Regions from separate parts of the Delftia sp. HK171 genome, predicted to be linked through region 3. Evidence: predicted binding sites of a transcription regulator. Region 3 holds the regulator's gene; each other region holds the start of a gene.

Region 1 (2,265 bases), 1.4 Mb from region 3:
ACGTCGGCCTTGACCTCGGGGCTGAGCGACTCGCGGCGGCGAACGGCGTCGATGATCAACTGCCAGTGGCCCAGCTGCACCAGCATGTCGCGCGGCCAGTCGCGGTGGCTGTCCACCAGATCCCTGCAATCCTTGATGCGCGCCGCCATGCCCGTGGCCTGCGCATCGACCATGCGCGCGGCCATGTTGTTCCAGCGCTGGCGCATCTGCGTGTCGCTGGCCTGGTTGGCCAGGCCCGCACGCACCATGTCCTGCATCCACAGCGACAGCTCCTGCAGGCCGGCTTCGACCTTGTCCCAGCGCTTGTCCTCGCGCCTGGCCTGCTGTTTGGCCGCGACCTCGGGATCGGGTGGCGGCTCGGCCGCTGCGGCGGCAGCCTTGGCCTCTTTCTTCTCGGCCTTTTCCTGGCGGCTGTCCAGCCAGGTCTGTACCCAGGCGGGCGGATCAACGCCTTCGGGGACTTGCCCGCCGGCACGCATCAGCATCAGCGCCAGCCCGTGCTTGCAGGGGAATTTGCGGCTGGGGCAAGAGCATTTGAAGGAAGGCCCCGACAGGTCCACCTGGGTCTGGTAGGGCTTGCTGCCGCTGCCCTGGCATTCACCCCAGACCGCCACATCATTGGCGCCCATGGCGGGCCATTTGGCGGGCGATTGAAGGCCCTTGGCGGCCTTGCTGGATGAGGCGTCCGGCGACAGCGCCAGCACTTCGCTCTCTGTTCCTAATACACGCGACACCGAAGCTCCCTCTCCAAGTGTTTGTCATCGCCGGGCGCATTGAATGAAACGGCACTGCCCGGCAAACCTGAAAGCCTATCAGCAATAGTTATCGGCAATTTGAAACAATTCACAACAACACCCAACCTCTCTCCCATGAACGGGAAACCCCCATGGCGCGAAGTCAGCTGCGCTATATCAGCGCGTGCATTGATGGCACCAAGCCATGCCAGCCTTCAGGCATTGCGAAAGACGCAGAAAACACGCATTCACCATTTCCTGCGATGCACATCGCCACCCATTGAAAGCAAGCACTCATTCCGCACTGAAAACGGTTTCATTCCATTGCACTGGCAACCATTGCAATCCGCTGGCCATTGCGATAGCGCGACAGTGCGTTCGACCCGCAGCCAGGCAAGGCCGGACCAGACCCTGGCTGGGGGATGGGCTCTCAGAAAACCGGACGTGCCAGGCAAATATACTGTATATTTATACAGTCATGGAGCTGCAACGCAAACTTTTCATCCTCGCCGACGCCGCCAAGTACGACGCCAGCTGTGCCTCCAGCGGATCGCAGGGGCGCGACTCGCTGGACGGCAAGGGCATGGGCTCGGTCACCGGCATGGGCATCTGCCACAGCTATGCGCCCGACGGGCGCTGCATCTCGCTTCTCAAGATCCTGCTGACCAATGTCTGCATCTTCGACTGCCGCTACTGCATCAACCGCAAGAGCTCCAACGTGCAGCGCGCCCGCTTCACGGTGGCCGAGGTGGTGCAGCTGACGCTGGACTTCTACCGGCGCAACTGCATCGAGGGGCTGTTCCTGTCCAGCGGCATCATCCGTTCCAGCGACTACACCATGGAGCAACTGGTGGAAGTGGCGCGCCGCCTGCGCGAGGAGCATGACTTTCGCGGCTACATCCATCTGAAGACCATCCCGGATGCCGCCCCCGAATTGCTGGCCCAGGCAGGCCGCCATGCCGACCGCCTGAGCATCAATGTGGAACTGCCCACGGCCAGCGGCCTGGCGCAGTTCGCGCCTGAAAAGGATGGGCAGCGCATACGCCAGGCCATGCAGGGCGTGGACCGGCATGTGCAGGCCTGGCGCGCGGCCACGCGCGAGCAGCGCCAGGCGCAGTCCCTGCCCGGCGCGCCCGCGCAGCGCGCCGCCGTGCCGCGCTTTGCGCCGGGTGGGCAGAGCACGCAGATGATCGTGGGCGCCGACCGCGCAACCGATGCCGACATCCTCGAATCCAGCCACACGCTGTATGCGGGGTACGGCCTGCGCCGCGTGTACTACTCGGCCTTCAGCCCCATTCCCGATGCCTCGCGCGATCTGCCGCCGCAGGCGCCACCCCTCATGCGCGAGCACCGGCTCTACCAGGCCGACTGGCTGATGCGCTTTTACGGCTACCGGGCGGGCGAGATCGCGGCGGCCAGCCGCCACGGCATGCTGGACCTGGAGATCGACCCCAAGCTGGCCTGGGCACTGGCCAACCGACAGCAGTTCCCCGTGGACCTCAACCGTGCGCCGCGCAGCCTGCTGCTGCGC
Region 2 (2,265 bases), 1.1 Mb from region 3:
TCCGCTGCTCACGGCCGCACGCGAGCCCTTCATCCAGTACGACCGCAAGGTGGTGGCAGGAAAAATGGCGGATGAATACCTGCGGGGCCACGGCATCAAGCCGAAAGTGCGCTTCGAGCTGGACGGCATCGAGCAGATCGCACAGCTGGTTGCGGAAGGCTTCGGTGTCTCCATCCTGCCGGACTGGCCCGTGCTGGGACCGCCGGATGCCAGAACGCGCCGATGGCCGCTGCCCCCTCCGAGCCCGTCCCGCGAAGTGGGCATGGTGTGGCTGCGATCGTCGGTGCGCTCCCCGCTGGCAGCCGCCTTGTCCGAGCTGGTCGACTACCGCTAGCGGACCATGCCCTGGCCTGTGCCTGGCACGCAGGCTCTCAGAACAGGCTGCGCTGCGGCAGCAAAAGCGCCGGGTGGTAGAGGCTGCAATCGAGCCGCAGCGGCTCGCGGTTGAACCCATGCCGACGGCAGGCCAGGGCAAAGCGCTGGCGCAGCAGCTCGGCCCAGTGGCCGGTACCTTTCATGCGCTGGCCGAACTCGGCGTTGTACACGCGGCCGGCCTCGCGCTGCTCGCCCTGGATGCCGTGCAGGTCGCGCACGCGCTCCATCACGCGGCGGGCGCGGTCGGGGTAGTGCACCTGCAGCCATTGCTCGAACAGCGGCGCCACTTCCCAGGGCAGGCGCAGCACGGCATAGAAGGCGTGGCGCGCGCCTGCGTCGGCGGCCGCCTCCAGCACCTTCTCCAGGTCTTCGTTGATGAAGGGAATCTGCGGTGCCAGGCTCACGCCCACGGGCACGCCCGCCTCGGTCAGCGCGCGGATGCTGCGCAGCCGGCGGTGCGGCGCGGCGGCGCGCGGCTCCAGGTGGCGTGCCAGGTCGGCATCCAGCGTGGTCAGCGTGATGTGCACCGAGGCCAGGCCCTGGCGCGCCAGCGGGGCCAGCAGGTCCAGGTCACGCTCCACCCCGCTGCCCTTGGTGACGATGGAAAACGGGTGGCGCGCCTCGGCCAGCACTTCGATCAGGCGGCGCGTCAGCCCCAGTTCGCGCTCCACGGGCTGGTAGCAGTCGGTGACCGAGCCCAGCATCACGGGCGCGGCCACATGGCTGGCGCGCGACAGCTCGGCGCGCAGCAGCTCGGGCAGGTTCTGCTTGGCGATGAGCCGGGTCTCGAAGTCCAGCCCCGGCGACCAGCCCAGGTAGCTGTGCGTGGGCCGGGCATAGCAATAGATGCAGCCGTGCTCGCACCCCCGGTAGGGATTGAGCCCCATGTGAAACGGCAGGTCGGGCGACTGGTGGCGGCTCAGCGCCGAGCGGGCCTGCTCCCAGCGCAGTTCGGTGCGCAGGGGCGCGGCTTCCTCGTCTTCGGCCGGCGCCTCAAGGCTGCCCCAACCGTCATCGAAGGCCTCGCGCGGGTCGGTGGTGAAGCGGTGGGCCAGTTGGCTGGCTGCGCCCCGGCCCTTGATGGCGTGCAGGGGCACCCGGGCCGTGTCGTGATGAGGCGTGGGAGGACTGGGAAGCATGGAGCAACTGTATAAAAATACAGTCATACCGCCAAGCACTCCCCGCATGCCTGCAGTTGCGAAGTGGGTTTTGCCGGCTTGGCAAGTGCCCACGCCAATCCGCACCGCACCGTGCGGGTTCGCTTGGCAGAACCCACACGGGCCTGCACAATGGGCCTATCGCACCAACTTGGTGCTTTTCTCTTTTCTGAAGATGCCTTGGCCCGGACAACCGCGTTGCCCGGGCTTTTGTCCGTTTGGGCGCCGCTGCCCTTCACTGCAGCCACGGCGCAAGCACACAAGGGAGCCAACACCATGGAGCGCAAGCCCCACATCATTCTTTCGTCCCTGGACCTGGAGCGCATCGAGGCCCTGCTGGACAAGCAACCCGCCTTCCCCGGCCGCGAGGCGCTCGAGGCCGAGCTGGACCGCGCCGACGTGCTCGAACCCAAGGAAATGCCGCCCAATGTGGTGACCATGAACTCCACCGTGCGCTTCACGCTGCTGGAGTCGGGCAAGTCCAATACGCTGACCCTGGTCTATCCCAAGGAGATGGATGGCAGCTCCGACAAGGTGTCGGTCTTCGCGCCCGTGGGCATTGCCCTGCTGGGCCTGAGCGTGGGCGACCAGTCGCGCATGGCCGGTCCCTCGGGCCAGGTCACCGTGCGCGTGGATGCCATCGAGTTCCAGCCGGAAAGCGCGGGCGAGCTGCACCGTTGAACGCCGACCGGCGTGAAGCGAAAAAGGCAGCCAACCGGCTGCCTTTTTTGTT
Region 3 (2,265 bases):
AAGGGCAGGATCAGCTGGGCATCTCCATGGTCTGCAGCGCGTGCGGCCTTGCCGCGGCGCTGCTGGCTGCGCCGGCGTGCCTTGCTGAAAGAGATCACGTTGGCGGGCTCGGGTGCTGCAGCAGGTAATGGCTGGCACGCAGGGGCTTGTGCAAGAGGCATGGCCGACTCCATGGCGGTCGCAGTCAGGCGGATGCCATGTGCCAGGCGCAGGAAGGAAAAAGAAGACAGTGTTGGCAGAGCGAATCCCATGTGACGACTCCTGTTGGCGTGTTTCAAAGAGGCATGGACACAGGCAGGATTGCGGTTTGCGGGCAAAGCTCCGCCCAGGGCGAAGCTCCAAGGCTTCGCGCCTACCACCTGGGCGGTGCGTGAAATGGGGTGAGGCGGCCGGAGAAGGGCCGCCAGTCCGGCTTACATGGACATGCTGTTGCGGATCAGCCCCACGGCCAGGCCTTCAATGGCAAAGGCCTCTTCGGGGGCGACGCGAATCACCGGGTAATCGGGGTTTTCCGGCAGAAGTTCCACGCCCTGCGTGGTGCGGCGCAGGCGCTTGACGGTGACTTCATCACCCAGGCGCGCCACGACGATCTGGCCGTTGCGGGCTTCGTGTGCGGACTGCACGGCCAGCAGGTCACCGTCCATGATGCCCGCGTCGCGCATGGACATGCCGCGCACGCGCAGCAGATAGTCGGGGCGCGTCTGGAACAGGCTGGGCTCGACGGAATAGGTTTGGTCGATATGTTCCTGGGCGAGAATGGGCGAGCCCGCCGCAACGCGGCCCACCAGGGGCAGCATCAGCGGTGCCAGGGCCGACAGCGGCAGTCCGAAGCTGGTGCCGCGCGCGGCATTGATGTTGCGCACGGTGTCGGTACGCAGGCGAATGCCGCGCGAGGTGCCGCTGACCAGTTCGATCACACCTTTGCGGGCCAGGGCCTGCAGGTGTTCTTCGGCTGCGTTGGCGGACTTGAAGCCCAGCGTGTTGGCGATTTCCGCGCGGGTGGGAGGCGCACCCGTGCGGGAGATGGCGGCCTGGATCAGGTCCAGGATCTGTTGCTGGCGGGCGGTGAGCTTGGGATGGTCGAGCATGGCGTGCGTCCGGTCCTTGAGGGCAGATGGCAGGCTGGGAGGCCATCTGATGATTTATACAGTATCTGTATTTTTAACCAGTTTTCCAAGAGGTGCAAGTGGGGCAGTCAAAGTTGGTGATTCTGGGCACGGGCGGGACCATCGCCGGCCGGGCGGATTCGCAGTCGCAGGGCGTGGGGTACAAGGCCGGGCAGATCACGGTGCAGTCGCTGCTGGAGGCCGTGCCGGACCTGGAGCAGCAGGCGCTGGGACCCGTGCAGACGCAGCAGATCGCGCAGGTGGACAGCAAGGATATGGACTGGCCCGTGTGGCGCGCGTTGCTGCGCGCCTGCATGCAGGCACTGGAGGATGCGGACACACGTGCCGTGGTGATCACGCATGGAACGGACACGCTGGAAGAGACGGCCTGGCTGCTGCACAGCCTGCTGCCGGCCACCAAACCCATCGTGTTGACCTGCGCCATGCGCCCGGCCACGGCCCTGTTGGCAGACGGCCCGCAGAATCTGCGCGATGCCGTGACCGTGGCTGCCAGCGGCGGGCGCAGCGGCGTATGGGTGGTGGCGGGCGGCGAGGTGCATGCGGCAGCCCAGGTGCAGAAGGTCCATCCCTACCGGCTGCAGGCAATGCGCTCCGTGGAAGGCGGGCCGCAGGCGTTGGTGGAGGAAGGGCGTGTGCGCTGGCTGGTGCCCGATGTGCCGTCCTCCCCCGCCGCGCCGTCCACGGGGGCCATGGTGCCTGCGACCATGTCATCTGATCTGCTGGCGCTGGATGAGCTGCCCTGGGTCGAGGTGGTGTTCAGCGGCGCCTTGGCGCGTGCCAGCGGTGTGGATGCGCTGGTGGCGGCAGGCGTGCGTGGCATCGTCGTGGCTGGCACGGGCAATGCGACGGTTCACGAAGGCATGGAAGCAGCCTTGCAGCGTGCCCGCGACAAGGGCGTCTGGATCTGGCGGGGCACGCGCTGTGCCGAAGGCCTGCCCGTGGCCTCCGGCCTTGGGACCAACCCGGCAGAGGCCGATCTGGCGCAGCTGCCCGTGGCAAAGGCACGGATTGCGATGATGCTGGCGCTGGCAGTGCAGCTGCGCGATTGAGCCTGCGGCGACGCCGGCATTTCTTCAGTTGCTGGCGGTCAACAAAAAAGCACCCGGCGGGTGCTTTTTTCGTTGCGGCACATGGCCTG

Evidence for each region. Region 3 encodes LexA, which represses DNA repair genes until DNA is damaged. Its sites were predicted from a motif close to ACTGTATNNNNATACAGT; they were not measured.
Region 1: the regulator LexA is predicted to act here: its motif matches at 1,194-1,211, upstream of BO996_RS22535 (putative DNA modification/repair radical SAM protein).
Region 2: the regulator LexA is predicted to act here: its motif matches at 1,521-1,538, upstream of BO996_RS11320 (PA0069 family radical SAM protein).

What each region holds. Positions count from the first base shown of each region.
Region 1 is NZ_CP018101.1:5,033,526-5,035,790, forward strand. Features, by position in the region: gene BO996_RS22530 (SWIM zinc finger family protein) at 1-734, opposite strand, end outside; gene BO996_RS22535 (putative DNA modification/repair radical SAM protein) at 1,213-2,265, shown strand, end outside.
Region 2 is NZ_CP018101.1:2,502,493-2,504,757, reverse strand. Features, by position in the region: gene BO996_RS11325 (LysR family transcriptional regulator) at 1-334, shown strand, start outside; gene BO996_RS11320 (PA0069 family radical SAM protein) at 372-1,514, opposite strand; gene rnk (nucleoside diphosphate kinase regulator) at 1,809-2,213, shown strand.
Region 3 is NZ_CP018101.1:3,613,229-3,615,493, forward strand. Features, by position in the region: gene BO996_RS16310 (hypothetical protein) at 1-251, opposite strand, end outside; gene lexA (transcriptional repressor LexA) at 414-1,088, opposite strand; gene BO996_RS16320 (asparaginase) at 1,187-2,176, shown strand.